3 regions of the Streptomyces sp. NPDC054765 genome follow, and region 3 is predicted to be linked to each of the others. Evidence: riboswitches for the same ligand, from Rfam matches in the RefSeq annotation. Region 3 holds a riboswitch; each other region holds the start of a gene.
The links. A riboswitch is a leader RNA that binds a small molecule or an ion and turns the genes downstream of it on or off. The one in region 3 is predicted to bind cobalamin.

Region 1: another riboswitch for cobalamin. It lies ahead of ACWGJY_RS14720 (HoxN/HupN/NixA family nickel/cobalt transporter); the one in region 3 lies ahead of ACWGJY_RS10285 (ribonucleoside-diphosphate reductase subunit alpha).
Region 2: another riboswitch for cobalamin. It lies ahead of ACWGJY_RS07920 (CoA-acylating methylmalonate-semialdehyde dehydrogenase); the one in region 3 lies ahead of ACWGJY_RS10285 (ribonucleoside-diphosphate reductase subunit alpha).

What each region holds. Positions count from the first base shown of each region.
Region 1 is NZ_JBSHBP010000018.1:117,483-127,381, reverse strand. It holds gene ACWGJY_RS14750 (DedA family protein) at 129-797, shown strand; gene ACWGJY_RS14745 (methyltransferase) at 977-2,197, shown strand; gene ACWGJY_RS14740 (nucleoside/nucleotide kinase family protein) at 2,323-2,979, shown strand; gene ACWGJY_RS14735 (hypothetical protein) at 2,936-3,361, opposite strand; gene ACWGJY_RS14730 (MarR family winged helix-turn-helix transcriptional regulator) at 3,481-4,185, shown strand; gene ACWGJY_RS14725 (alpha/beta fold hydrolase) at 4,182-5,030, shown strand; cobalamin riboswitch at 5,215-5,428, shown strand; gene ACWGJY_RS14720 (HoxN/HupN/NixA family nickel/cobalt transporter) at 5,460-6,632, shown strand; gene ACWGJY_RS14715 (VOC family protein) at 6,701-7,201, opposite strand; gene ACWGJY_RS14710 (hypothetical protein) at 7,718-8,026, opposite strand; gene ACWGJY_RS14705 (methyltransferase domain-containing protein) at 8,068-8,736, opposite strand; gene ACWGJY_RS14700 (NAD(P)H-binding protein) at 8,818-9,714, opposite strand; gene ACWGJY_RS14695 (LysR family transcriptional regulator) at 9,783-9,899, shown strand, end outside.
Region 2 is NZ_JBSHBP010000008.1:61,104-71,002, forward strand. It holds gene ACWGJY_RS07900 (enoyl-CoA hydratase) at 350-1,141, opposite strand; gene mmsB (3-hydroxyisobutyrate dehydrogenase) at 1,138-2,091, opposite strand; gene ACWGJY_RS07910 (enoyl-CoA hydratase/isomerase family protein) at 2,088-3,173, opposite strand; gene ACWGJY_RS07915 (acyl-CoA dehydrogenase family protein) at 3,170-4,318, opposite strand; gene ACWGJY_RS07920 (CoA-acylating methylmalonate-semialdehyde dehydrogenase) at 4,324-5,823, opposite strand; cobalamin riboswitch at 6,023-6,201, opposite strand; partial or broken gene ACWGJY_RS07925 (short-chain fatty acyl-CoA regulator family protein) at 6,332-7,293, opposite strand; gene ACWGJY_RS07930 (anion permease) at 7,730-8,869, shown strand; gene ACWGJY_RS07935 (hypothetical protein) at 8,904-9,143, shown strand; gene ACWGJY_RS07940 (SDR family oxidoreductase) at 9,645-9,899, shown strand, end outside.
Region 3 is NZ_JBSHBP010000011.1:81,233-91,131, reverse strand. It holds gene ACWGJY_RS10290 (ribonucleotide-diphosphate reductase subunit beta) at 1-651, opposite strand, end outside; gene ACWGJY_RS10285 (ribonucleoside-diphosphate reductase subunit alpha) at 651-3,086, opposite strand; cobalamin riboswitch at 3,248-3,397, opposite strand; gene ACWGJY_RS10280 (Uma2 family endonuclease) at 3,528-4,115, shown strand; gene mctP (monocarboxylate uptake permease MctP) at 4,208-5,896, opposite strand; gene ACWGJY_RS10270 (DUF3311 domain-containing protein) at 5,893-6,153, opposite strand; gene ACWGJY_RS10265 (GntR family transcriptional regulator) at 6,414-7,172, opposite strand; partial or broken gene ACWGJY_RS10260 (extracellular solute-binding protein) at 7,414-7,749, shown strand; partial or broken gene ACWGJY_RS10255 (carbohydrate ABC transporter permease) at 7,749-8,090, shown strand; gene ACWGJY_RS10250 (carbohydrate ABC transporter permease) at 8,087-8,926, shown strand; gene ACWGJY_RS10245 (glycoside hydrolase family 3 protein) at 8,935-9,899, shown strand, end outside.

The DNA of each region.
Region 1 (9,899 bases), on a different contig from region 3:
CGCCCGATCCCGGGCATTCCACCCCCGTCCGCCGGCCCGCGGGAGCCCAGGCGTACGCTGTATGGCTGTAGGGCCGCCCCTGCCGCACCGAGCGACGTCGCGGCGGGGTTCGGACCGGGAGTACGACGTTGCTGGAGAGCCTGGGGTCCCTGCGCGGCACCCCGTGGGTGTATGTGATCGTCAGCCTCTCGATCGTCCTCGATGTGTTCGTGCCGATCCTGCCCAGCGGAGTCCTGGTGATCGCCGCGGCCACCACGGCCGCCGGCACGGGCAGCGGCACCGGCACCGGCACCTCGGCGGACGCGGTCGGCGTCGATGTCACCTCATCCGTCCACACCGGTGCCCACCTGGCCGGGATGATCTCCCTGATACTGTGCGCGGCCACCGCCTCGGTACTCGGCGACATGGTCGCCTACCGGCTCGCCTGGCACGGCGGCGACCGCTTCGACCGCGCCATAAGCCGTTCCCGCCGGCTGACGGTCGCACAGAAACGACTGGGCACGGCACTGACCCGGGGCGGTGGCGGCATCGTCGTGCTGGCCCGCTTCGCCCCCGCCGGACGCTCCGTGGTCAGCCTCGGCGCCGGCGTCGCACACCGTACGGTCCGCGAGTTCCTCCCCTGGTCCGCACTGGCCGGTCTCACCTGGGCCGTGTACAGCGTGAGCCTCGGCTACTTCGGCGGGCACTGGCTCGGCACCTCCTGGGCGGGAACCGCCCTCTCCGTCGCCGCCCTCTTCGCCGCCGGATCGGCCGCCGCCTTCCTGATGCGCCGGCCGGACCGCGCCACCGCGCACTGACGGCCCGGGGAGCCGGCGGTACGGACCGGGGCGATCCCGCCACGGAGTAAAGTCAACCGTCACACCCCACCCCGCCCACCGTCTCCTGAGAGCGCCTCACCGCTCCCCCGGCGCCGGACCGGCGCCGCAGCAACGGCACCCATGGGACGGGCCCGAACCACTGACGCGAGGCTTTTTCGGTGAACCAACCGCCGGTCGTCGAATGGACCGAGGCCGACGAGCCCCGTTCCGCCCGTTGGCGCTCCGAGAACGGCGCCCCGCCACCCCGCCGTATCGTCATCGCGGACGACCGGACGAAGGCCGACGACGCCTACCGATTCGCCTGCGAGGGCACCGCGCTGCTGTGGCGCGGCGACTTCCACAACGCCCGCCAGCTGCTGACGGCACTGGCCCGCCGCATCGACCGCCGCCCCCGCAAGGCGCCGCCCGCCGATGTCACCCAGGCATTCCATGTGCACCGCGCGGCGCAGAATCACCGGGCCCGCATCCTGGGCATGCTGCTGGTCCCGCTCGATGCCACCCTCGCCGTCCCGCTGCACCGCGCCCCCGATGTCCGCGAGGCCTGCACCAGGGCGTACGGCCCCGGTGAGCCCGCCGCCGGGGAAGCCGGAGGTGCCACCGAAAGCGCCGACGAAGGCGCCCTGCACGGCCCGGCCCCGACCGCCTCGCTCGTCTCGCTGCGCGAACTCCTCGCTCTCATCGGCGCCAACGAATGGCGCAAGAAGGGCGTCGAGATCCCGGCCCTCGGCGGCGACCGGATCCATCCGCATTACGGCGTCTTCTCCCCTGCCCGCGGCGAGTACGTCGACCTGGTGGCCGAGGTGCCGCTGCCCGGCGAGGAGCTGGCGTTCGACATCGGTACCGGCACCGGCGTACTGGCCTCCGTACTCGCCCGGCGCGGCGTCCGCAGGGTCGTGGCCACCGACCAGGATCCGCGGGCACTGGCCTGTGCCCGCGAGAACACCGAACGGCTGGGCCTCGCCGGTCAGGTGGAAGTCATCCAGGCCGATCTGTTCCCGGCCGGCCGCGCCCCGCTGATTGTCTGCAACCCCCCGTGGGTGCCGGCGAAACCGACCTCCCCCGTGGAGCATGCGGTGTACGACCCGGGCAACCGGATGCTGCACGGCTTCCTGAGCGGCCTCGCGGACCATCTGACTCCCGGCGGCGAGGGCTGGTTGATCCTCTCCGACCTGGCGGAACATCTCGGCCTGCGCCCGCACACCGAGCTCCTCGACGCCTTCGCCGAGGCCGGGCTCACGATCCTGGGCCGACACGACATCAGCCCGCGCCATCCGCGCGCCCGCGACGCCTCCGACCCGCTCCATGTGGCCCGCGCGGCCGAGGTCACCTCACTGTGGCGCCTGGGCATCACCGACCGGGGTGCGTCCACCCCTCGTTAGGGCCTGTCGTCAACGCCCCGCCTGCCTCCCTCCGTCCGACCGGCCGGCCGACCGGCCCCGAGACCGTCCCCGTTGGGGGGCCGCACCCGACCGGCGCCCCGCGCCTCAGGCACGATGGACGCACCATGGATCCCCGGCATCTCCTCTCCCGCGCCCGTCGGCTCGCCGCAGCCGCGAGTCCCGGCCGGCGTCGGCTGCTCGGTATCACCGGCCCGCCCGGCGCCGGCAAGTCCACCCTCGCCGCCCACCTCGTGGCGGAGCTGGCCGGTCAGGCCGCGCTCGTGCCGATGGACGGCTTCCACCTCGCCGAGGCGGAGTTGCGCCGGCTGGGCCGTACGGACCGCAAGGGCGCGCCGGACACCTTCGACCCGGCCGGCTATGCGGCACTGCTGGCGCGCCTGCGCTCCCCGGAACCGGACACCGCCGTCTACGCCCCGGCCTTCGACCGCCGTATCGAGGAGCCGGTCGCCGGCAGCATCCCCGTGGCACCCCACATTCCGCTCATCGTCACCGAGGGCAATTACCTCCTTCTCGACTCCGCCCCGTGGCCGCGGGTCCGCGCGCTGCTCGACGAGGTCTGGTACGTGGAACTGGACGCTCCGGAACGGATCCGTCGGCTGGTCGACCGGCACGAGCGCTTCGGGCGTCCGCGCGCCGACGCCGAACGGTTCGTGCTCACCTCGGACGAGGCCAATGCCCGTGTCGTGGCGGCCACACGGGAACGTGCCGACCTCGTCATCACCTTCGCACCCGAAGAGGCCCCGCCCCCACCGAGCGCATAGCCCCGCTCCCCCGCCCCTGTCCGCGGGCGAGCATCCCGGCCAACGACAGCGCGCCCCACCCCACGGACACCGCGACCGCCTTCAGCTTCCGGTCGCGGCCCGGCAGCGTCGCACCGAGCAGTACGGCATCCCCGAAGTCCGCGGCCATTCGCACATATGCGGCGGTACGCAGCGCCGGGCCGTCCGGAGCCAGCACCAGCGCCAGCCCGCTCACCGCATCCCGCCAGGCCAGCGGTCGCAGCGAGGTACGGGTCGCCGGCGCGGTCCGCCCTGCGCCGTCGACCAGCCCCGAGGGCCGGGCCAGCAGATCGGGCACCGCCGCCACCGCCACTCCGTACACGGCCGTGGCCACCCCGACCGCACGCAACAGACCGACCTTCATCCGCCCTCCGCCTTCCTCGTCCACCGGCCGCGCGGGCCGGCTCCTGCCCACCCGCCTCATCAACTCCTTTCCGCGGCAACCCCCTTCCCAAACGACATCACCGATGCCATCATGACATCATGAGTGTCATCGGGGGGGGAGTCGAGGGGGAAACGGGCATGCACATCGACACGCACATGGACACGCACATGGACACGCACATGGACATGCACACCGAGGCGGCCACCGAAGGCACCGGCGGCGGGGAACCGACGCCCGCCGAAGACCTGTTGTACGGCGTCATCCGACGCCTGTGGCCACTGCACCGCACGATCATCCGCGTGGTGGAGCGCGAGCTGACGGGCACGGGCATGACCGCCGGCGAACACGCCCTGCTCGATGCCCTGCGCACCCAAGGCCCGCAGACCGTCCCGCAGTTGGCGCGCGCGATGGGGCTCGACCGGCAGCCGGTGCAGCGCTGGGTGAACCACGCCGCGGAGCTGGGCCTGGTCGTGACGGCCCCGAATCCCGCGCACCGCCGCTCGTCCCTGATCCGGCTCACCACCCAAGGCACGGCGGCAATACGCGGGATCAAGGAGTTCGAGACGTCCGAGCTGCGACAGCGGCTGGCCGATCTGCCCGCCGAGGACCTCCGTACCGCAGCGCATGTACTGGACCGGCTCGGCGAGGAATTCCGGCACCTGGCGAACGGCTCACGCATCCCCCCGGAGGAAGCCGACAGTAACGGCAGTCGCGGCAGTTACGGCAGCAGCGGCAATAGCGACGACAATGGCATCACACCCAGTTCATCGCATCCGGCACACAAAGGACGGCCCGCAAGATGACCCGAGGAATCACCGCCTGGTCCGAGATCGACAACGGGATCGTGCCGATCTACGACGGCGAGCTGTTCTACGAGACGGCCGGCTCGGGCCCCGCGGTGGTGCTGCTCCACGGCGGCATGCTCGACCAGCACATGTGGGACGAGCAGTTCGCCTGGCTGGTCAACTCCGGCCTGCGCGCGATCCGTTACGATTTCCGCGGCCATGGCCTGTCCTCCACCGTGGCCGGGGACCACGCCCACCACGATGACCTGTGCGCCCTGCTCGACGCGCTCGATGTCCCCGCCGCCGTCCTCGTCGGCCTCTCCCATGGTGCGCGGGTCGCACTCGACACTGCCATAGCCCGCCCCGACCGGGTGACCGCTCTCGCACTCGCCTCCCCCGGGATCAGCGGCCGCGCCTTCACCGACCCCTTTCTGCTGGAGCACATCAAGGCGCAGGTGGCGGCGATCGGCGCACCGGACGGCGCGGAACGGTATGTCGAGCACTTCCTGCGGATGTGGGTGGACGGACCGCATCGCGAACCGGCCGCGGTGCACCCGGGATTCCGTGAGCGGATGCGTGCCTCGGCCGAGGCCAATGTGGAGGTGCATGCCGATGGCGGGGGCGCCGGCATGCCCCTTGAGGTCGGCGCCGCCGACCACCTCGGCGAGATCCGGGTGCCGACGGTCGTGTTCGACGGTGACCTCGACAGCAGCGACATCTCCACCAACGCCCATGCGATAGCGCTGACCGTCCCCGGCGCCCGGAGAGTCCGGATACCGGGCGCGGCCCACATGGTCAATCTGGAGAACACCGCACTCTTCGACCACGAACTCCACGCCTTCCTCTCATCCCTGGACTACTGACCCACCGCGCATCACGGCACAGGGACCACGGCCCCAGGAACGACCGCGGCGGCCACGGCCACCCGGGGCAGAACGGGCCGCCGCACGCCAAGTGCTCCCGCACACCCCACGGACAAACCGCATGGACAACCGCATGGACGAACCGCACGGACAAACCCCACGGGCCTCACCCCTCCGGCCGCAGTTAGAGTGAACGGGCCGTGGTGTTCGGGAAGCCGGTGACGGACCTTGTGGTCCCAGACCGGAGCGGCCCTCGCCACTGTGATCGGGGAGTTTCCACCCCTTCCGCGGGCGCACGGCGCGCCTGCGGCGCCACTGACCGCAGCCCGCGGCCGGGAAGGCGGGGGCGGACGCGGGTACCCGTAAGCCAGGAGACCGGCCACGGCATCTCACGAACTGATCCACGAGGTGCTGGAGCGTGACCGCCGGATGGCCCTGCCCACCGATACCCGTAACACCCCTGCTCCCGCCGCTTTTCGCTGGCGCCGGCAGGACACCGTCCGCACCGCGGGCCTGATGGCCGTCATAGCCGGTCTGCATGTCGTCGCCTTCGGCGTGCTCTTCCTGCTCGTGGTGCCCCACCACTACACCGTGGGCAGCCAGGTCTTCGGCGTGGGGCTCGGCATCACCGCCTACACCCTCGGCATGCGGCACGCCTTCGACGCCGACCACATCGCCGCGATCGACAACACCACCCGCAAGCTGATGGCCGACGGCAAGCGACCGGTCTCGGTCGGTTTCTGGTTCGCCCTCGGCCACTCCAGCGTGGTCGTCGCGATGGCCGCCCTGGTGGTCGGCGGCGCCCAGCTCGCGGGCACGCTGCTCAACGACGAATCCCGTACCCACCAGATCCTGGGCACGGTCGGCACCACCATCTCCGGGACCTTTCTCTACCTCATCGCCGCCCTGAACCTGGTCGCGCTGACCGGGATCTGGCGGGTCTTCCGCGGTATGCGCAACGGCCACTTCGACGAGGCCGAGCTGGAGCAGCGCCTCGATGCGCGCGGCTTCATGAACCGCATCCTGGGCCGGTTCACCCGCTCGGTCTCCCGCCCCGGCCAGATGTTCCCGCTCGGCTTTCTCTTCGGGCTCGGCTTCGACACCGCGACCGAAGTGACCCTGATGGTGATGGCGGGCAGCGGCGCCGCGGCCGGCCTGCCCTGGTACGCGGTGCTGTGCCTGCCACTGCTCTTCGCCGCCGGAATGAGCCTGTTCGACACCCTCGACGGCACCTTCATGAATTTCGCCTACCAGTGGGCGTTCTCCAACCCGGTGCGCAAGGTCTACTACAACCTCACCATCACCGGCCTGTCGATCGCCGTCGCCTTCTTCATCGGCACGATCGAGCTGGTGACCGTGCTGCACGACAAGCTCGCCCTCAGCGACCCGTTGACCGGCTGGATTTCCGGCCTCGACCTGGGCAATGCCGGCTTCCTCATCGTCGGCCTGTTCGTGGTCGTGTGGGCCGCGGCGCTGGCGTACTGGCGGCTGGCCGGCGTCGAAAAGCGCTGGGCGGAGCGGGCGGAACGGGCCGATCGGACAGACCGGAGGAAGCAGGTGGAGCGAGCGGGGGCGGCGGATCCTGCCGCGTCGGACTCCTGAGACGCCTCCGCCCAGGAACCCCGTACGCACCCACCGCCCGCATCACCACCAGGACGGGGCCGGCCCGGTCAGGTGGCCGAACCGGCCGCCGCGCCCGTCACCAGATCCGGCCCCCAGCGCTCCAGCGCCGCCGCCAGATCGAGCGGCAGCAGCCGTTCCGGCTGGTCCGGGCCCGGCCAGTCCTCCCGCGGGACCCGCCACATCACCTCGAACTCATTGCCGTCCGGGTCCTTGGCGTACAGCGACTTGGCGACGAGGTGATCACTCGATCCCACCAGCGCGCCCCGCTCGACGAGCTGCGCATGTGCCGCGGCCAGTTCGCCGAGCGTGCCGGTCTCCCAGGCCAGGTGGTAGAGCCCGACCCGTCCGGCCTCCGGCCCCGGTGCGTCCGGCCCCACCGCGAACAGCGCCAGGTCATGATCATTGAGCGAGCCGGGAGCGCTGAGGAACGCGGTCCGCCCCGGCACTTCGACCCCCACCGTGAGTCCGAGGGCCTCGGTGTAGAACGCGACCGACCGCGCCACATCGCGGACGTAGAGCACCGCGTGGTTAAGACGTCGTACGGACATGGAGCCTGCTCTCCGATCTCCCGCAGCGGTACCGCAAGGCGCCGCCGCACCCTCCCCCGCTCTGATGTTCCTCCCCCACTCCATACCTGCCCAGAGTCCTTCGGCCGGTACACCGAGCTTTTCCGGCCCGACCGCCGAAGTCCGGGCAATGGTTCACTTGCGGCCGTCGCCGGCATACAGGCACGGCGATGCGCGACCGGGACCGGGAACGGGAACGGGAACTGTCCAGCTGATCGCGATCGGGTGCGGCCGGGCATCGGCCACGAGGCGGTCATACGCCCTGCGGGCCGAAGTGGCTGCCATGGATGCCATGGGTGCCTCGGCAGTGGATCGTCACGGTGAACGCCGTCGGGCAGCCCGCCAGTCACAGGGAGTAATGGCGATTCGCCGGGGAAGGCCGGTGCGTCCCTACCTCGGCGGGCAGCTCGGCGGGCAGGGGGGACGGTCTTCGCGGCCCCGGAAGCGTGCCACGCCTCCCCCGTCTGCGGATGCTGCGGCACCAGGAAGATACGGCGATCAGGCTCCCGGGACCGCTGCGGCGGCCGACCGCCGGCCGAGGAACGCGGCGACCGACCGGTCGAAGTCGGTCCGTGCCACCGCCGGCCGTGGATTGGCGGCGGCTGCCGTCCGCTGCGGCGCCAGCGCGGCGGCCACCGCCAGCTTGGCGGCCCGGATCGCCGCGGGCGGCTGCCCGGCGACGGAGGCGGCGAGACCGGAGGTGCGGGCGGCAAGCTGCTCCTCGGGCACGCTGTCGTCCGCCAGCCCGAGGGCCACCGCGCTGCGGGCGTCGGCGAGGAGCAGCAGGTGGTCGAGGACCGGACTCATGTGCCCGTTCTCGATGCGGCTGACGGCCTTCCTGTGGACCGTCAGCCGGGGCGCTTGGCCATGACGACCAGACCCGGCCCGCTGTACTCCTCGGCGGGGAGCCGGAGTTCGGCGACCGGGTGCAGGCCGGCCTGCTCGATCAGGTCCACGAGTTGTTCCGGCCGCCATTTGTGTGTCGTCCACTGAACGGGTACGCCCCCGTAGGCCTCGGTGCGCACCGCGTCTTCGTCGCCGACGTGTGTCCCGGTGATGAAGTGCCCGCCCGGCTTCAACGCGCGCGCGAACAGGGCGAGAACCTGGGGAAGGACGTCACGGGGGAGGTTGAACAGTGACCACCACCCGAGCACGCCGCCGAGGGACGCTTCGCCAAGGTCGAGGTCGGTGGCAGAGGCGACACGGAAACGGCAGTGCGGATGAAGACGGCGCGCGTTCTCGATCATGCGAGGAGAGAGATCCACCCCGGACACGTCGAGTCCGCGTTCGGCGAGGTAGGCGGTCACCGTCCCGGGTCCGCAGCCGACGTCGAGAACAGGCCCAAGCTCCCTCACGGTGTCGGCGAAGGCGTCGATCGATGCCTTGAGCCATGGATGACGACGGATGTCGCCGACACCCGTCGTCACCACCATGTGGGCGTAGTTGTCGGCCACGCGGTCATAGGACTCACGAACCACGTCGAGGTCGGCCGGGCGGTCAATACGGTGTGCGCGCATCAGCCAACGATACGAGTCCGCCGCGCGGGCCGATGAGGTGCTGTGCCGGAACGGGGGAAGACCTGTACCCGGTCTTGGTGCTCATGCCAGGACCGCCGGCTTCAGGACCTCTTCACACCATTCGCGGAAGGTTGTCGGGCTCGCGGTCCGAGGGGTGCGCTGCACTCCGTCGTCGAGGCCGTCGTCCTTGGCACGCATCATGTCCACGTAGCCTTCGGCGATCGCGTTCCCGGTCCCGCGTCCGGTGAGTGCGGCGCGGAAGTCGTCGAGCGACTGCCGCTCGTAGCGGACCGGGCGGCCGAGCACGTCGGAAATGGTGCGCGCCATGTCGTTCGCCGAAAGGTCCTCGGGGCCCAGCACCGGGACCTCGCCCGTCCCCGTCCATGAGCGGTCGAGCAGCAGGCCGGCGGCGGCTGCGGCGATGTCCCGGGTGGCGGCCGTCGGCGCTTTGCGGCCGGCGGTGACGGTGTCGGTGAACACGCCGTGGTCGCGGATCGGCGCCACCTGCCACAGCAGGTTGTCCATGAAGGTCGGGTTCGCGAGCGCCCGATAGGCCACGCCTGTACTCGCGATGAGGTCGTCCATGGCCAGCGACGCTGTCACCAGCCCGGCGCGGCCGGCGACAGGGGTGCCGCGGCCGAGCGCCGAGACGCCCACGACGTGTCCCACGCCGTGGGTCTTGAACGCCTCTGCGGCGACGCGAGTGAACCCGGAGTACACCGCGTCCAGGCTCGGTGCCCGCGGGTTCGGCGGGACGAGCCAGAAGACGGCGTCCGCGCCGGCGAAGGCCCGGTCGACGACCTCGGCGTCGCCATGGGAGCCGGTGACGACGTCGACGCGGGCGCGGGCCGCGGCGTGGAGTTTTCCGGGGTCGCGCATGATGACGCGCAGCTCTTCATCGCGAGTGGGGGCCTCGTTGAGCAGGATGTCCAGGAGCCGGCTGCCGATCTGGCCGGTGGGAGCGGTGATGACGATCATGTTTTGAGTCTCGGCGCATGCCCTCTGTGGCGTCCAATACCCTTCCCGGCAATTGATACCTTGACGGCATGGATCTCGACCTGCGCAAGCTCCGGTACTTCGTCGCGGTGGCCGAGCACCGGCACTTCGGCCGGGCGGCGGAACAGCTCTACATCACCCAGCCGGTGCTCAGCCGTCAGGTCAGG
Region 2 (9,899 bases), on a different contig from region 3:
CACAGCCGTTGTGGTCGAAGCTCACTGGCCAAGGAAACTCAAGCGCACCTGACGGTTGACACTATCGATGTTGGTATCCGCGAAGCTCCGTTAAGGCAACTCGCACGATTCTCGGTGACCCTTTCGGATCCGAGGCGCCTCACATGCACGTCAGGTACAAGGAGACGGCGCGGGGCGGTCGGTGTGCGGCGAGGCCCCGCCCGATGGGGCTGGGCCTCGGTTACATGGCACGGGGGCTACTGTGCCGGCGTGAATCTCGGCGGTCGGCTTCCAACGTAGCTGCGCTTCGCCGCCCTTCGGTCTGGGCCGTCCCCCTGCTGCCCGGCCCACACCGAGGGCACTCCGTCCCTCAGCGGTGGACGAACTCCGGCGGCCGCTTGTCGACGAAGGCGCTCATGCCCTCCTTCTGGTCCATGGTCGCGAACACAGCATGGAACAGCCGCCGTTCGAAGCGGACCCCCTCGGTCAGGGTCGTCTCAAAGGACCGGGAGACCGCCTCTTTTGCCATCATCGCGACAGGGAGGGACATGCCCGCGACGGTTTCGGCGACCGCGAAGGCTTCGTCGAGGAGGTCCACAGCGGGGACGACCCGTGAGACGAGGCCGGCGCGTTCCGCCTCGGTGGCGTCCATGGTGCGGCCGGTCAGGCACATCTCCATCGCCTTGGCCTTGCCGACGGCTCGGGTCAGCCGCTGGGATCCGCCGATGCCCGGGATGACGCCCAGTTTGATCTCCGGCTGCCCGAATACGGCGGTGTCGGCGGCCAGCAGGATGTCGCAGAGCATGGCGAGTTCGCAGCCACCGCCAAGGGCGAAGCCGGAGACGGCGGCAATGGTGGGGGTGCGCAGTTGTCCCAGGCGGTCCCAGGCGGTGAACCAGTCGCTCAGGTACATGTCGAGATAGCCCTGCGGGGCCATCTCCTTGATGTCGGCTCCGGCTGCGAACGCCTTCGTGGAGCCGGTCAGGACGATGCAGCCGATGTCCGGATCCCGGTCGAGGGCCTCGGCTGCCGCGACGACCTCGGTCATGACCTGGAGGCTGAGGGCGTTGAGGGCCTTGGGGCGGTTGAGGGTCACCAGGGCGGTGCGGCCCTTGCGTTCGACGAGGATGGTCTCGTAGGGCACCTGTTGGGGGTCGGTCATGCGGGGGTGCCGCCCTTCGCGTCGTCCTTGGGTCCGAGTCCGTGTTCGGGGGCGGTTCTGTCCCTCAAGGTTTGCAGGATCCCGGAGAAGTCCTCGTTGGCTCCTGCTCCGGCCGCATACGTGGCGTACAACTCGGCTGCCTTCAGTCCGAGTTCGGTGGGTACGCCGCCCGCGCGTGCTGCGTTGGCGGCCAGGCCGAGGTCCTTGGCCATCAGAGGGGCGGCGAAGCCGGGGAGGTAGTTGCGGTTGGCGGGGCTGGTGGGGACGGGTCCCGGCACGGGGCAGTTGACGGTCAGGGCCCAGCACTGCCCGGATGCGGTGGAGGCGACGTCGAAGAGTGCCTGGTGGGACAGGCCGAGGCTTTCGCCGAGGACGAAGGCCTCGCTGACGGCGATCATCGAGATGCCGAGGATCATGTTGTTGCAGATCTTCGCGGCCTGCCCCGCGCCGGCCCCGCCGCAATGGACAGCCTTCTTGCCCATGGCAGCGAGCAGCGGCTGGGCCTCTGTGAATTCCCTCTGGGCGCCGCCGGCCATGAAGGTGAGGGTGGCGGCCTCGGCGCCGACGACGCCGCCGGAGACGGGGGCGTCCAGGGCGCGCATGCCGGCGGCGACGGCCGCTTCGTGGGCGGAGCGTGCGTCGGCGACGTCGATGGTCGAGCAGTCGATGAACAGCGTTCCGGGCCGGGCTGCGGTCAGCAGCCCCTCGTTCCGGTACAGGTCCAGGACATGACGCCCCGCGGGCAGCATGGTGATCACCACGTCTGCTGCGGTCGCGGCCTCCACCGACGACCCGGCCGCTTTGACCCCGGCACCGGCAGCGGAGGCGAGGAGGTCGGGCACCAGGTCGAAGCCGATCACCCGGTGGCCGGCCTTGACGAGGTTGGCGGCCATCGGGCCGCCCATGTGTCCGAGGCCGATGAAGCCGATGGTGCGGGTGTCGCCGTTCACCAGGGCACCTCCTGCGCTGATGCGAGTGGGGCGAGGCCAAGTCCCGATTCGGGTCCGGACGGCTCGGGTGGTGTGAAGAACCGGTCCACGTCCGCGTCGGTGACGTCGGCCAGGGTGTCCGGTGACCACTTGGGGGCACGGTCCTTGTCGATGACCTGAGCGCGGATGCCCTCGGTCAGGTCGTGCGAGGAGAGGGCGGCGCAGGAGATCCGGTACTCCTGTTCCAGTACGCGTTCCAGGGGACTGAGCCGTCGGGCACGTCGCAGTGCGGCGAGCGTGACCTTGAGGGCGGTGGGCGACTTCTCGGTCAAGGTCTCGGCGGCCCGTGCGGCCTCGGGAGCAGGGTGGGCACGCAGGCACATGATGATCTCTTCCACCGTGCCGGCGCGGTAGCAGGAGTCGATCCAGGCTCGCTGTTCGGCGAGTGCGCCGGGCGGTGGCTGTCGCACGTAGCGTTCCAGGGTGTCCCAGACCTCGGTGGTGGTGAGGTCGGCGAGGAGGTGGGGCAGGAGGTCTGCGGGGATGAAGTGGTCGGCGAGGCCGCAGAGCAGGGCGTCGGCGGCGCCGACCGGTGTGCCGGTGAGCGCCAGATGGGTACCGAGTTCGCCTGGTGCGAGGCCCAGCAGGTAGGTGCCGCCGACGTCGGGGACGAAGCCGATGCCGGTCTCGGGCATGGCGATCCGGGAGTGTTCGGTGACGATGCGGACGCTGCCGTGGGCGGAGACTCCGACGCCGCCGCCCATCACGATGCCGTCCATGAGGGCGACATAGGGCTTCGGGTAGCGGGCGATACGGGCGTTGAGCCGGTATTCGTCCCGCCAGAACGCTGCCGATGCCCTTCCTCCGGCCTGCGCGTCCTCGTAGATGAAGCGGATATCACCGCCCGCGCACAGACCGCGCTCCCCCGCGCCCGTGAGGATCACGGTTTCGACGGCGGGGTCCTGTTCCCAGGCGGTCAGCGCGTCGTCGATCCGCTCGACCATGGTGTGAGTGAGGGCGTTGAGGGCGCGGGGGCGGTTGAGAGTGATGCGGGCGGCGCGGCCCTCGGTGGCCAGGAGGACGGACTCGTCGGTGCCGGTCATCGCAGTGCCTCCGTCAGGCCGCGGGCCACGATGACGCGCATGATCTCGTTGGTTCCTTCCAGGATCTGGTGCACCCGCAGGTCGCGGAGGATCTTCTCGATGCCGTATTCGGTGAGGTAGCCGTAGCCGCCGTGCAGTTGGAGGGCGCGGTCGGCGACGGAGTAGCCGGTGTCGGTGGCGAACCGCTTGGCCATCGCGCACAGTTGCGGGGCCTGTGGGTCGCCGCGGTCCAGTGCTTGTGCGGCCTGGTGGACCAGGGCGCGGGCTGCGGCGAGTTCGGTCGCCATGTCGGCGAGGCGGAACTGGAGTGCCTGCGCGTCGAGCAGGCGCCCGCCGAACGCCTCGCGGTCGGCAAGGTGGACCAGGCTGCCGTCCAGGGCGGCGCGGGCGCCGCCGAGCGAGCAGGCGGCGATGCCGAGCCGGCCACCGTTCAGCCCGTTCATGGCGATGCGAAACCCGTCGCCCTCCCGGCCGAGCAGCCGGTCGGCGGGCACGCGCACGCCGTCCAGGACCACTTGGCGGGTGGGCTGGGCGTTCCAGCCCAGCTTTTTCTCGTTCACTCCGAAGGACAGCCCGGGGTCGTCCTTGTCGACGAGGAAGGCGGAGATGCCGCGTGGGCCGTCGTCACTGGTACGGGCCATGACGACGTAGACCTGAGAGGCGCCGGCGCCGGAGATGAATTGCTTGACGCCGGTGAGGAGGTAGCTGTCGCCGTCGCATACGGCGCGGGTGCGCAGTGCGGAGGCGTCCGAGCCGGCGCCCGGTTCGGTCAGGCAGTAGCTGCCCAGGTCCTCCATGGCGCACAGTCTGGGCAGCCATCGTTCGCGCTGGGCGGCGTCGCCGTAGTGGTCGATCATCCAGGCGACCATGTTGTGGATGGAGACGAAGCCGGCGATGGAGGGGCAGCCGGAGGCCAGCGTCTCGAAGATCAGGACGCCGTCGGCCCGGCTGAGCCCGCTGCCACCGGCCTCCTCCCGGACGTAGATGCCGCCGAGGCCGATCCCCGCGGCCTTGCGCAGGACGTCCACCGGGAAGTGTCTGTCCTGGTCCCACTGCACGGCGTTCGGGGTGAGGTGGTCCTGGGTGAAGTCGAGGGTGGCCACGACGAGGGCGAGCTGGTCGTCGGTGAGCATGGTGGTGGTCATGGCGCTCACTGCATGGTCGGGAGGGTGAAGCTCGCGCCCTCCTTGGCCCCGGAAGGCCAGCGCGAGGTGACGGTCTTGGTGCGGGTGTAGAAGCGGATCGCGTCCGGCCCGTGCTGGTTGAGGTCGCCGAAGCCGGATCGCTTCCAGCCGCCGAAGGTGTGGTAGGCGACCGGCACCGGGATGGGCACGTTCACGCCGACCATGCCGGTGTTCACCCGGCGGGTGAAGTCGCGGGCGGTGTCGCCGTCCCGGGTGAAGATCGCGACGCCGTTGCCGTACGGGTGCTCGCTGGGCAGCCGCAGTGCCTCCTCATAGTCGGCGGCCCGCACGACACACAGCACGGGGCCGAAGATCTCCTCCCGGTAGACGCGCATCTGCGGGGTGACCCGGTCGAAGAGCGAGGCGCCCATGAAGAAGCCGTTCTCGTGCCCAGTGAGCGTGAAGCCCCTTCCGTCCACGATGAGTTCTGCGCCTTCATTGACGCCGATGTCGACATAGCGGCGTACGCGGTCGAGGGCATCCCGGCTGACCAGCGGCCCGAAGTCGGCCTCGGGGTCGTCGCTGCGGCCGATGCGCAGCTGCCCGATCCGCTCCTTCAGCCGCTCCACCAGGGCATCCGCGGTGGTCTCGCCGACGGGGACGGCCACGGAGATCGCCATGCAGCGCTCTCCCGCCGAGCCGTAGCCCGCCCCGATCAGCGCGTCGACAGCCTGGTCGAGGTCGGCGTCCGGCATCACGATCATGTGGTTCTTGGCGCCGCCGAAGCACTGGGCACGCTTGCCGTGCGCGGCCGCGGTGGCGTAGATGTGCGCGGCGATCGGGGTCGAGCCGACGAAGCCGAGCGCACCGACCCGGGGGTCCGTCAGCAAGGTGTCGACGGCTTCCTTGCCCCCGTTGACGACGTTGAGGACGCCTGGCGGGAGGCCCGCCTCCAGGAACAGTTCGGCGAGCCGGAGCGGTACGGAGGGGTCGCGTTCGGAGGGTTTGAGGATGAAGGAGTTGCCGCAGGCCAGCGCGGGCGCGGCCTTCCACAGCGGGATCATCGCGGGGAAGTTGAACGGGGTGATGCCGGCGGTGACGCCGATGGGGCCGCGCAGGGAGTGCACGTCGATCCCGCTGCCGGCGTTGTCGGTGAACTCACCCTTGAGCAGATGCGGGATGCCGGCGGCGAATTCGACGACCTCCAGTCCGCGTTGCAGGTCTCCGTGGGCGTCGGCCACCGTCTTGCCGTGCTCGGACGACAGCAGTCGGGCGAGTGATTCCCTTTCCCCGTCGACCAGTTGGAGGAATGTCAGCAGCACGCGGGCTCGGCGTTGCGGATTCCATTCGCCCCACTCACGCTGAGCCTCGGCGGCATCGGCGATCGCCGCCTCGGTCTCGGCGCGGTCGGCGAGCGGGACACGCGCCTGGACCTCACCGGTGTTGGGGTCGTACACATCGCCATAGGTCCCGGAAGTGCCCGGGGTGTGCTTGCCGCCGATGAAATGTGCCAGTTCACGGACCATGAAAGCCTGCTCTCCGTCAGGTGAGATCCGGGGATGGCGCGCCGGCCCGGCACGGACGCCGGACGGCGTGCGCACGGGCAGCACGAGAAACGCAGGGCTGGGCAACCGTCAGATGCCGGTGATCGGTAGCCGTCGGTTTCGCCGGTCGAGAGCGTGGGTGCACACCGGTGCCATGCGTGTCTGCTCCATCCTCGTGGACAACACGGAACACCCCGCGGCCGGTATCCTGACTCCCGGATCAGCACACGCTCCCCGGCCTTCCCGACGGACTTCTCCGTCAGTGGCCGGTCTCTTTCGGGGAGCGCATTCCCCGGTCACAGTGGCGGGACCGCGCCGGAATCGCACCGGCTTCCCTGCACCGCGGGCCTTGCCCCCGAACATATAGTTGGACGTCCTAGTAAGTCCACCCCGCCACGGCCCGCACAAGAGCGCTTCGCAGTCGCGCACGCCGCCGGTTGCGGCCCGTGGAGCGGGCCTGGCCGGGATGTGCGCCTGCGGTCGCGCGCGCTCAGGCGTCTTGTTCGGCGACGGGGTAGGGCACGAAGGTGCTCCTGTTCTCGTCCACCGCGAGCCGGCGGTCCAGTGGCGGCACCGCCCGCTGCGGGCAGTCGGTGCGTTCGCAGATGCGGCAGCCCATGCCGATCGGGGTTGCCGCCGCGGCGTTGTCGAGGTCCAGGCCGTCGGAGTAGACCAGCCGGGAGGCGTGCCGGATCTCGCAGCCGAGGCCGATGGCGAAGGTCTTGCCGGGCTCGCCCCAGCCACCGCGGTGCCGGGTGATCGCGCGGGCGGTCCACAGGTAGCGCTGCCCGTCCGGCATCCCGGCGATCTGTACGTGGATACGGCCGGGGCCGCGAATGCCTCGTAGACGTTCCACAGGGGGCAGGTTCCGCCCGCGCGGGAGAAGTGGAAGGCCGTCGCGGACTGTCGTTTGGACATGTTTCCCGCGCGGTCGACGCGTACGACCTCGCCGGGGCGGATGCCGATCTTTGTGGCGAGTTCCTCGGCGGCGAGATCGGTGTCGTGGAGGTAGTTCCGGCGGCGGTAGAAGAATTCGCGGATCTCCTCATGTGCGGAACGGGGCAGTGCGGTGATGGTCTGCCCTCTTCCCTCCGCGGCTTCGGACAGCCGCTCGGCGAGCTGATGGTTGCGGCGGCCGAGATCGACCAGCACCCCGGCGACGGCCGGCCTGCGGGAGGCGAGTTCGGCGAGGTCGGAGGAGGACACCCGGTCGGCGGTGATCTCGTTGACGAGGGCATCACGCAAATCGGCGACCAGCCGGCTGGTGTCGTGCTCGGAGAAGAACCCCGCATCGACGCCGAACACCTCGGTGAGACGGAGCAGGACCGGGACGGTCAGCGGGCGCGAGTCGTGTTCCATCTGGTTGAGGTAACTGGGAGAGATCTCCAGCATCCGCGCCAGGGCCGCCTGGCTCAGGCACAGGGCCGACGGATCGTAAACGGGACCCCACAAACCTTCTTCAGCCCGGCGACGAGATCTGCGACCGCTGGAATTGCCCAGCCGGTGTTTCCCGGCGCCGGCCCCGCGCGTGCGCCGACGGCTGATGGCTGACGTTCAGAACGATCCGCTGGCGCTCCTTGAGCTTCCCACCGCCCGTCCGGCCATGACTCACCTCTTCAGCCAGGCGGAGAGATGTCGCGACTGGGGCTGTGCCGGGCTTCCGAATTCGATCGCTTCCGCGGCTTGGCTCCCCGCGGATCCGAGGTCGTCGTGCCGCTCAACGCCCTCCGCCGAGTCCGGCACGGCGCCGACCGCATCCAACCGCCACCAACGAGCCCACACCGTCGCGTTGGCGGCGATTCGGAGGGGCGCTTAGCGTGGGAGGGACGGCGGTTCGTACACAGTTTCCGTGCGCGCGGCCGGACCGCCCTCGACGTGGAGGACCGGGATGGCATCTGTCTCCTTCCTGCTCGTGGCCGTGATCCTCACGGCGCTGGCCTTCGACTTCACCAACGGGTTCCATGACACCGCCAACTCGATGGCCACCTCCATCGCCACCGGGGCGCTGAGCCCCCGGGTCGCCGTCGCCGTCGCAGGTCTGCTCAATCTGGGCGGCGCCTTCCTCTCCACGGAGGTGGCCAAGACGATCTCGGGCGGCATAGTCCAAGACAGCAAAGTGTCCCTGGTGATGATCTTCGCCGGGCTGATCGGGGCGATCCTGTGGAATCTGGTCACCTGGCTCCTCGGGCTGCCCTCCAGCTCGTCCCACGCCCTGTTCGGCGGGCTGATCGGCGCGGTGTGGGTGGGGGCCGGGGGTTCCGCGGTGCGCTTCGGCGCGATCATCGAGAAAATAGTGATCCCTGCGGTGGCCTCGCCGGTCGTGGCCTGCGTGATAGCGCTGCTGGCCACCTACCTCGCCTACATGATCACCCGGAGGACCTCGCGCCGCACCGTCGGGAAGGGCTTTCGCGCGGGACAGATCGGGTCTGCGTCCTTGGTGGCCCTGGCGCACGGCACCAATGACGCCCAGAAGACGATGGGGGTCATCACCCTGGCACTCATCTCGAGCGGGGTGCTCAGCCATGGCGCGGGGCCGCCCTGGTGGGTGGTGCTGAGCGCGGGCCTGGCGATCTCCCTGGGCACTTACGTGGGCGGCTGGCGAATTATCCGGACCATGGGTAAGGGACTCACCGACATCCAGGCCCCGCAGGGCTTCGCCGCCGAGACCAGCGCGACCGCGGTGATCCTGGCCTCGTCGCACCTGGGGTTCGCGCTGTCGACCACCCAGGTGTGCACGGGCAGCATCCTCGGCGCGGGGCTGGGCCGCAAGCTGGCACACGTGCACTGGGGCGTCGCCGGACGGATCGCGGTGTCCTGGCTGCTGACGCTGCCGTCCGCGGCCGCGGTGGGAGGCCTGGCAGCGTGGCTGGCCGACCAGGGCAACGTGGGGGTGGCCCTGGTCGCGGGCATCGCGCTGGCCGCCGCGGCGGGCTTCTACGTGCTCTCGCGCCGCCGTCCGGTGAGCCCGGAGAACGTCAATGAGGTGCCGGCACCTGCCGCGGAGCCCACCGTCAGGTCGGCCGCCTGAGCCGGGCGGGCCGTCGTCGAGGAAGGGGAGCGGGATGGACATCGACTGGGGCACTCTCGCCGGGGTCTTCGGTGTCAGCCTCGGGATCACCGTGGTGGTGGTCGTGATGTTCTCGCTCGGACTGGCCGCGTGGGCCCGCGCCGGGCACGGCGAGCCCGCCTCCGACGTGCCCCGGGGCCGGCACCAGAAGGTGGCGGCCGTCACGGCCGTGCTGTGCTTCGCCGCCTGCCTCTCGGTCGCGGCCTACGGGATCGACCTGATCGTTCCCGGCTGACTCCACCACACCACACCACTCCACCCGACCGGTATCCGGCGTGCCCCACACTCGGAGCACCGGTGGAGACAGACGTCAAGAGCACGGAGCCGCAACGGGGGGAGCAGGGGGCGTTCACCGTGCGCGCGCGTCACCAGGGCTGCGGGGCTCTGGGGATCAACGCCATCAGCCTGCCAACTCCGGCCGCCGTACGCGCGGATGCTGCCCTGTTCCCACAGCGGCGGTGCCCACAGCTGAACGCACTCGGACCGTCACGGGCCTCACCAGAGCTTGCCCCGTCGCTTCCCCCTGGGCCAACACCCAGCAAATCATCCACGAGCAGGCCGCATTACCCATCAACCGTGCTGGGACAAACGCTCTTTACGTCGATTGCCACCAGCGATGCCGTGAGCACGCAGCGCCACCGGCATGCCCGCGGGAGCGCACGGCCCAGCGTGCGCCGTGCACTGCATCGCCGCAATCTGGACGCATGACCTATCGGTGCGCGACGAAAGGTGACCCATGAAGTTCGCAGTCATCGGCGGTACCGGTCTGATCGGGTCGCAGGTCGTGAATAAGCTGAACGCCGCCGGGCACGAGGCCGTGCCGCACTCGCCGGCCACAGGTGTCGACGTGATCACCGGCCAGGGCGTGGAGGAGGCGGTGGCCGGAGCAGACGGCATCGTCAATCTGACGAATTCCCCGACCTTCGACGACGCCTCTCCCGCCTTCTTCCAGACCTCGATGGACAACCTCCTGGCCGCCGGCCACAAAGGC
Region 3 (9,899 bases):
GAAGAACAGCCCCTCGATGCAGGCCGCGAAGCAGATGAGGTTGAGCAGGAAGCGGCGCCGGTCGGCCCTGGACTCCAGGCGGTCGATGCTCTCGACCGAGTCCATCCACTTGAAGCAGAACTCGGCCTTCTCCCGGATGGACGGGATGTTCTCCACGGCCGCGAAGGCGGCGGCACGGTCCTCCGGGTCGGGGAGGTAGGTGTCCAGCAGCGTCAGATAGAACTGGACGTGCACGGCCTCCTCGAAGAGCTGACGGCTCAGGTACAGCCGCGCCTCGGGGGAGTTGATGTGCTTGTAGAGCGTCAGCACCAGGTTGTTGGCGACGATCGAGTCACCGGTGGCGAAGAACGCCACCAGCCGGCCGATCATGTGCTGCTCGCCCGGCGAGAGCTTGGCGAGGTCGGCGACGTCGGAGTGGAGGTCGACCTCCTCCACGGTCCAGGTGTTCTTGATCGCGTCGCGGTAGCGGTCGTAGAAGTCCGGGTACCGCATGGGGCGCAGCGTCAGCTCGAAGCCCGGGTCCAGGAGGTTCTTGGTGCCGGTGGTGGCGGTGTGCGCGGCGGCCGCGGAGGCGTTCTTCTCAGGTGCGGTGGGGCCGCCGGCGCGTGGCGTCGTCGTTGAGGGGCGGTGGTCGGGTGACGGGCTGGGCATTACTGGCAGGCCTCGCAGGACTCGGGGTTTTCCAGGGAGCAGGCGACGGCCTCGGGGTCGGTGGCCTGCTGCGGTACGGGGGCGGGGGCGGCGGCCGCGGTGCCGCGCGCCGACTGGGCGATCCGGGTCGCCGGACGCGAACGCAGGTAGTACGTCGTCTTGATGCCGCGCTTCCAGGCGTAGGCGTACATCGAGCTGAGCTTGCCGATGGTCGGCGAGGCCATGAAGAGGTTCAGCGACTGGCTCTGGTCGAGGTAGGGCGTACGGGCCGCGGCCATGTCGATCAGGGCGCGCTGCGGGATCTCCCAGGCGGTGCGGTACAGCGCCCGGATCTCCTCGGGGATCCAGCCGACGTCCTGCACCGAGCCGTTGGCCTCGCGCAGCGCGTCACGGGTCCGCGCGTCCCACAGCCCCAGCGCCTTGAGCTCCTCGATCAGATAGGCGTTGACCTGGAGGAACTCGCCGGAGAGCGTCTCGCGCTTGAAGAGGTTGGAGACCTGCGGCTCGATGCACTCGTACACGCCGGCGATGGAGGCGATGGTCGCGGTCGGCGCGATCGCCAGCAGCAGGGAGTTGCGCATCCCGGTCAGGGCGATCCGGCTGCGCAGCGCCGCCCAGCGGTCGGCCCAGCGGGGCTCGGCGTTCGGGTAGTGGTCCGGGTGCAGCACCCCGCGGGCGGTGCGGGTCGCGGACCACGCCGCGTGCGGGCCGTGCCGTTCGGCAAGGTCGGCGGACGCCTCGTACGCGGCGAGCATGATCCGCTCGGAGATCCGGGTGGACAGCTCCTGCGCCTCGGGCGAGTCGAAGGGCAGCCGCAGCCGGAAGAAGACGTCCTGCAGGCCCATCAGGCCCAGACCGACCGGGCGCCAGCGGGAGTTGGAGGCCCCGGCCTGCTCGGTCGGGTAGAAGTTGATGTCCACGACGCGGTCGAGGAAGGTGACGGCGGTGCGGACCGTGGCGTCCAGCCGCTCCCAGTCCATCTCACCGTTGTCGCCGAGGTGCGCGGCGAGGTTGACCGACCCCAGGTTGCAGACCGCGGTCTCCCCGTCGTCCGTCACCTCCAGGATCTCGGTGCACAGGTTGGAGGAGTGCACGACGTTGCCGGTCTCGGCGGTCTGGTTGGCGGTGCGGTTGGCGGCGTCCTTGAACGTCATCCAGCCGTTGCCGGTCTGCGCCAGGGTGCGCATCATGCGGGAGTACAGCACCCGGGCCGGGATCTGCTTGAGCGCCCGGCCCTCGGCCTCGGCCTTGCGGTACGCGGCGTCGAACGCGTCGCCCCACAGGTCCACCAGTTCGGGGGCGTCCGAGGGCGAGAACAGCGACCAGTCGGCGTCCGCCTCCACCCGGCGCATGAACTCGTCCGGGATCCAGTGCGCGATGTTCAGGTTGTGCGTCCGGCGGGCCTCCTCGCCGGTGTTGTCGCGCAGCTCCAGGAACTCCTCGATGTCCGCGTGCCAGGTCTCCAGGTAGACACAGGCGGCGCCCTTGCGCCGGCCGCCCTGGTTCACGGCCGCGACCGAGGCGTCCAGGGTGCGCAGGAACGGCACGATGCCGTTGGAGTGCCCGTTGGTGCCGCGGATCAGCGAACCGCGGGCGCGGATACGGGAGTACGACAGGCCGATGCCGCCGGCGTGCTTCGAGAGCCGCGCGACCTGGTGGTAGCGGTCGTAGATCGAGTCCAGCTCGTCCAGCGGGGAGTCCAGCAGATAGCAGGAGGACATCTGCGGGTGGCGGGTGCCGGAGTTGAAGAGGGTGGGGGACGACGGGAGGTAGGACAGCGAGCTGGTGAGGCGGTAGAGCTCGGCAACGTCGTCCAGGGCGCGGTCGCTGTGGTCCTCGGCGAGGCCGCAGGCCACCCGCAGCAGGAAGTGCTGGGGGGTCTCGATGACCTGACGGGTGGTGGGGTGTCGCAGGAGGTAGCGCGAGTGCAGGGTGCGCAGCCCGAAGTAGCCGAAGCGGTCGTCGGCGCCGTCGGCCAGGGCCCGCTCGACCAGCGCGTCCAGGCGGGCCGCGTGCGTCCGCACGAACTCCGCGGTCCCGTCGGCGATCAGGCCCTCGCGATGGCCGGTCTCGACGGACGCGGAGAAGGCGACCGCTCCCTGTCCGGCTGCTTCCTCCGCGATGGCGCGGGTGAGCAGGCGCGCGGCGAGCTTGGAGTACTGCGGTTCGTCACCGATCAGGCCGGCCGCGGCATCGATGGCCAGCGACCGCAACTCGGCCGCGTCGGAGCCCGCGTGCCGGCCGCGCAGGGCGGCGGCGGCCACCTTGCCGGGGTCGGTCGCGGTCAGGTCCTCGGTCAGCCCGGTCAGGGTGCGCAGCAGGGCGACACCGGGACCGTCCTCACCCGGCCCGCCGTCGGCGGGGCCGGAAGGCGTGGCCACCGCGGGCGGCACGACCTCGGCGTCTGACGCGGGCTCCGTTGGCGCGATGGTCACGTGATGCTCTCCCTCACTCGGCGGGGGCCGGAGGGGAGGGACGCGACGGGCGCACGCGGGCATGCGGCACCCCGTGAACGTCAGGGGTGCGCGGGCACACCGCGCGGCGTCCACCGGCCCAACCCTCGGGGCCCGGACGTATCGACGTCCGCACCCATGGCGGTGCGGGCGTACTGTCGGCAGGTCCTCGGACTTCACGGGCGCGTGCCGGGGCCGTTGTCCGGCCGGCCGGGCCCGCTCCTACACCGTTGCGGGACAGTTCCGGATTCCCACCGGATTCCCCTGCGGCGACAGCGAGGACGAGCATACATGTGGGGGCACCCCTTCACTTGCACCACCACATCTAGTGTGTCGTGAGTGATCACACAGTGCCTGTCAGTGGCCTCGGCTATGGTCGGTCTTACGTCTTTGCTCCGTCCGATGAAAGAAGGAGAAGGCCTCATGACCGCGCTCGCCGACCGGCCGCACATCATGGAGACCGAGCATTTCGAAGAGGCCGCCCGGATACTCGCCCGCCTGGAAGAAGGCGCGCGGTTGGAACTCATCGACGGGAAGGTCAGGAGCAAGCCCATGCCGGACGGGGATCACGGGCGGATCATCCAGTGGTTGCTTCGCCTCTGCATGCAGCACAGGCCGGAGCTCTTCCTCGACCCCAACCAGGGCCTGAAGGCTGAGTCCTACCGAAAGGGCCGCCTGCGTCCGGATGCCTCGCTCGTGCCTTGTGACGCCTTCGTGGGCCAGGGCGAATGGGCAGATCCCGACCCGGTGCTGATGGTCGTCGAGGTCACCTCGCACGACTCGGACACCGACCAGCGCGACCGCGTGGAAAGACCCCGCGCCTACGCGGAGACCGGCATCCCGCTCTACCTGCTGATCGACCGCCAAGCCTGCCAGGTGGTGGTCTACAGCGAACCCGATGACGGCCGCTACGAGACCGTCCACACCGTGCCGTTCGGCAAGACGCTCCACCTGCCGGATCCGGTGGGCATCACCCTCGAAACCGGTCCACTGAAGGACTGGGTGAACTGAACCGCAGCGGTTCCCGGCCCGGGGTCTGAAACGGCGACGGGCCGCCGCGCCCCAAGGACGCGACGGCCCGTCACCGTGTCTCAGCCGAGGGCTCAGTGCCCGGCCGGTGCTCCCGCCGTCGCCGGCGGCAGTTCGACGGAGACGCCCTTGTCGCCGGCGTCCGCCGTGTAGTCGCCGGGGCTGGTCCGGTCGGTGCCCTCGGGGGCTCCCACGGCCTTCAGGACGACGGTCAGGACGACCGCCACCACGACGTTCAGGACGAAGGCGGTCAGACCGATGTAGCCGATCTCACCGATGCCCGGGATCTCCTTGCTGGAGCCGCCGAAGTGGGCCTGCGTCGGACTGGCGACGCCGTAGGCCGCGAGTGTGCCGTAGAGCATGCCGACCGCCCAGCCGCCGAGCAGCGCCCAGCGGTGGAACCAGCGGGTGAACAGGCCGCCGACCAGGGACGGCATGGTCTGCAGGATCCAGATCCCGCCCAGCAGCTGGAAGTTGATCGCGACGGTCTTGTCCATGGTGAGGACGAAGATCAGCGCGCCGACCTTCACCAGCAGCGAGACCAGCTTGGCGACCTTGTGCTCCTGCTCGGGCGTGGCGTCCTGCTTGAGGAAGTCCTTGTAGACGTTGCGGGTGAAGAGGTTGGCCGCGGCGATCGACATGATGGCCGCGGGCACCAGCGCGCCGATGCCGATCGCGGCGAACGCCACGCCGGCGAACCAGCTCGGGAACATGTCCTCGAACAGCTGCGGGATGGCCAGCTGAGGGTTGCCCTGGATGTCCGTGCCGGCCTTGACCGCCATGAAGCCGAGCAGCGCCAGCAGGCCCAGCATGAAGGAGTAGAGCGGCAGGATGGTGGTGTTGCGGCGGATCACATTGCGGCTGCGCGAGGACAGCGTCGCGGTGATCGAGTGCGGGTACATGAACAGCGCCAGCGCCGAGCCGAGCGCCAAGGTCGCATACGCCCATTGGGCGTGGGGGCCGCTGACCAGCTCGCCGCGCGGCTTGCCGGGGACGGGGCCGGGCTGGGCGAGCGCCTTGCCGGCCGAGTGGAAGATCGCGTCGAAGCCGCCCAGCTTGATCGGGATGTAGATGATCGCCACGGCGATGACGAGATAGATCAGCCCGTCCTTGACGAACGCGATCAGCGCCGGCGCCCGCAGACCCGAGGAGTAGGTGTACGCGGCCAGCACGGCGAACGCGATCAGCAGCGGCAGGTCCTTGACGAACCAGTTGGTGTGCTCGCCGCCGCCGATGCCCATCACGTCCAGGACGGCCTGGATACCGACCAGTTGGAGGGCGATGTACGGCATCGTGGCGAGGATGCCGGTGAGCGCCACGGCCAGCGACAGCCCCTTGGAGTCGAACCGGCCGCGGACGAAGTCGGAGGTGGTGACGTAGCCGTGCTTGTGCGAGACCGACCACAGGCGGGGAAGGAAGGTGAAGATGAGGGGGTAGACCAGGATCGTGTACGGCACGGCGAAGAAGCCGGACGCCCCCGCCGCGTAGATCGCCGCCGGGACGGCCACGAAGGTGTACGCGGTGTAGAGGTCACCGCCCAGCAGGAACCAGGTCACCCAGGTGCCGAAGCTGCGGCCGCCCAGCCCCCATTCGTCGAGGTTGGCGGACTGCTCGGCCTTGCGCCAGCGGGCGGCCAGGAAGCCCATGACCGTCACGGCCAGGAAGAAGAAGACGAAGACGGCGAGGGCCACGCCGTTGACGCCCTTGGCCGGGGAAGCGGCGAGGGCCGCGGTGGTGCTCGTCGCTGTCGTGGTGAGAGTCACTGTGCCGCACCCCCCTTGCGGGCGCGCTGCTCACGCTGCACGAGCTTGTACGCGACCATGGTGAGCACGGTCGAGACCGGCACCCACGCCATCTGGTACCAGTAGAAGAACGGGATCCCGATGAGCTTCGGCTCGACCCTGGCGTACGAACTCACCCACAGCATCGCCACGAACGGAACGACCAGGCAGATCCCGGTCACCACCCGGGTGGGTGTGACCACTTGTCTGCGACCCGGTGATTCGGCTGACTGTGTCATGACCGCGGCTCCGTCCCCTGGCTGTCTCCTGTGTAATCGGCTGAAAATCTATGGCAGGGCAGTGGCGCGCGTCACTAGCTGTCCGCATATCGGTATGGAGAATCCGCCCGGGAGACCCCCCGCCACGCGACCGGTCACCTGCTTTGTCCCGGTTGGGGCGGCAATGGTGGAAGGGGGGCGTCGACGGACGCGGCACGCCCAGCGGTACGCCCCGCGACACGCCCCGGGGCGGATCCCGGGGCGGACCTCGCGGCGGCGGGTCAGTCCGTGGGGCGGCGCAGTCTGGCGACGAACTTGTACCGGTCGCCCCGGTAGACGGAGCGCACCCACTCCACCGGCTGCCCCTGTGCGTCGAGTGAGTGCCGGGAGAGCATCAGCATCGGCAGGCCGACGTCCGTGCCCAGCAGACCCGCCTCGCGCGGAGTGGCGAGCGAGGTCTCGATGGTCTCCTCGGCCTCCGCCAGGCGGACGTCGTAGACCTCGGCCAGCGCGGTGTAGAGGGAGGTGTATTTGACCAGGTTCCGGCGGAGCGCGGGGAAGCGTTTCGCCGACAGATGGGTGATCTCGATGGCCATCGGCTCGCCGCTGGCCAGCCGCAGCCGCTCGATGCGCAGCACCCGGCCGCCGGCGGTGATGTCCAGCAGGCCGGCGAGCCGGTCGTCGGCGGTGACATAGCCGATGTCCAGCAGTTGGGAGGCGGGCTCCAGGCCCTGGGCCCGCATGTCCTCCGTATAGGACGTCAGTTGCAGGGCCTGGGAAACTTTGGGCTTGGCGACGAAGGTGCCCTTGCCCTGGATGCGCTCCAGCCGGCCCTCGACGACCAGCTCCTGCAGCGCCTGACGCACCGTCGTGCGCGAGGTGTCGAACTCCGCCGCGAGGGTGCGCTCGGGCGGGACCGGGGTGCCGGGCGGCAGGGTCTCGGTGATCTCCAGCAAGTGCCGCTTGAGGCGGTAGTACTTGGGCACCCGCGCGGTCCGCGTGCCGCCGCTCTCGGCACCGTTGCCCCCGTCCGTCTCCATGACCCGCCTCTCCGACTCCTGTCGCGCTGCCGTCACCGGCTCCTCCGTACGTAGCGGCTCACATCGTGGCACGGGCGGGATCCCCGCGCTCCCTTGCAGGTCCCGGCCCGCCAGATGTCGGTCCGGTAACGGACCTGAGAGTGACTCTTATACACCCTTGACACCCCAAAAGGTCTAGGCCAAGCTGCGGGCGCTGGTCTAAACCATTAAAGACCACACCCGGCCTTGGGGGGAGAGCGCAATGAAGCGTGGGCTCATAGCGGCGACGGCGGTCGCGGGAATGCTGGTGGGTGTCGCCGCCTGTGGGGCCGGCGGCGGCAGCAAAGCGGGCGCGGATGGCTTCAAGGGCCAGAAGCTGACCGTTTGGGTGATGAGCGGTTCGAATCCGGCGCAGTGGACCAAACAGGTCTCCGCGCAGTTCAAGAAGAAGACCGGCGCCACCGTCGAGTTCAAGGTCCAGCAGTGGAACGGCATTCAGCAGAAGCTGAGCACCGCCCTGTCCGAGGACACCCCGCCGGACGTCGTCGAAATCGGCAACACCCAGACCGCCGCCTACGCCAAGGCGGGAGCCCTGGCCGGGAGCTCTACGAAGCCGCCCGGATGGACGGCGCCGGCACCTGGAAGGTCTTCACCTCCGTGACCTTCCCCTTCCTCAAGCCGTTCTTCCTGGCCACGACGTTCCTGGAGATCATCTGGGTCTTCAAGGCGTTCCCGCAGATCTTCGCCATCAACCAGGGCGGCCCCGACCGGCTCACCGAGACACTGCCGATCTACGCCTTCACCGAGGGCGTGGGCAACCTCCACTTTGGCATGGGCGCGGCGATCTCGCTGCTGACGATCGTGGTGCTGCTGGCGATGACCACGTACTACCTGCGACTGACGCTCCGGCAGGAACGGCAAGAGGAGGACGAGCTGTGAAGCGCGCCGCTTTCTCGACCGTTGGCCGCATCTGGCCCAACGCCACGGCGATCGTGCTCGCCCTCGGCTTCGCGTTCCCCGTCTACTGGATGTTCAGCACGGCGTTCAAACCGACCCGGGACATCGTCACCGAAGACCCCGTGTGGTTCCCCGTCCACGGCACCGTCGAGCACTTCGCGACGGCCGTGAACGCCCCGGACTTCTGGATCCTGGCCGGGAACTCGGTCGTGGTGACCGTGCTCGCCGTCGGTCTGTCACTGGTCATCGCGCTCTGCGGGGCATTCGCCCTGACCCGTATGCGCTTCAGGGGCCGCAAGGGCATCCTGCTGACCTTCATGATCGCCCAGATGGCACCCTGGGAGGTCATGGTGATCTCGATCTACCTGATCGTCCGGGACGCGGATCTGCTCAACAGCCTGGTGCCGCTCACCTGCTTCTACATGCTGATGGTGCTGCCCTTCACCCTTCTGACGCTCCGCGGCTATGTCGCCGCGGTGCCCAAGGAACTGGAGGAGTCCGCGATGGTGGACGGCTGCTCGCGCCGGCAGGCCTTTCTCAAGGTGGTCTTCCCGCTGCTGGCGCCCGGTCTGATGGCCACCTCTCTCTTCGGCTTCATCACCGCCTGGAACGAGTTCCCGCTCGTCCTGGTCCTCAACAAGGAACCGGCCAGGGGCACCCTGCCGTTGTGGCTCTCCCAGTTCCAGAGCCAGTTCGGGGACGACTGGGGTGCCACCATGGCTGCCGCCTCGATCTTCGCCGTCCCGGTCCTGGTCCTCTTCCTGTTCCTGCAACGCAAGGCGGTCGGCGGTCTCACCTCCGGCGCAGTGAAGGGATAACGCAGCCCATGACCTCTCTCGTACGCTCCGTACGTTCCGCCGACACCCTCACCCGCGATGCGCTCGCCGTCCTCCAGCCGGGCTTCACCGGCACCACCGCCCCCGACTGGCTGCTGCGCCGGCTCGGCGAGGGACTGGCCTCGGTCGGGCTCTTCGGCCGCAATGTCGCCGATTCCGCCCAGCTCGGTTCACTGACCGGGCAGTTGCGCGCCGAACGGGAGGACATCCTCGTCGCCATCGACGAGGAAGGCGGCGACGTCACCCGGCTCGAAGTGCGCGGCGGCTCCTCCTTCCCCGGCAACCACGCGCTCGGCGCCGTCGACGACACCGCCCTGACCCGCGAGGTCGCCCGTGAACTCGGCCGCCGGCTGGCCGACTGCGGTATCAACCTCAACTGGGCGCCCTGCGCCGACGTCAACTCCAACCCCGCCAACCCGGTCATCGGCGTCCGCTCCTTCGGTGCCGATCCGCAGCTGGTCGCCCGGCACACCGCCGCCTACGTCGAAGGCCTGCAGTCCGCCGGCGTCGCCGCCTGCACCAAGCACTTCCCCGGCCACGGCGACACCGCCGTCGACTCCCACCACGACCTGCCGCGTATCGCCGCCGGTCCGGCCACCCTCCAGGAACGGGAACTGGTGCCGTTCCGCGCCGCCGTCGCTGCCGGCACCCGGGCCGTGATGAGCGCACACATCCTGCTGTCCGCTCTGGACGGCGACCGCCCCGCCACGCTCAGCCCGGCCGTACTGCACGGTCTGCTGCGTGCCCCCGCCACCGAGGGCGGCCTCGGCTTCGACGGACTGATCGTCACCGACGGGATGGAGATGCAGGCCATCTCCGCCACCTACGGGATCGCACGTGGCAGCGTGCTGGCCATCGCGGCCGGCGCCGACGCCATTTGTGTGGGCGGCGGACTGGCGGACGAGGACACCGTGCTGCGGTTGCGTGACGCGTTGGTGCGGGCGGTGCGCGACGG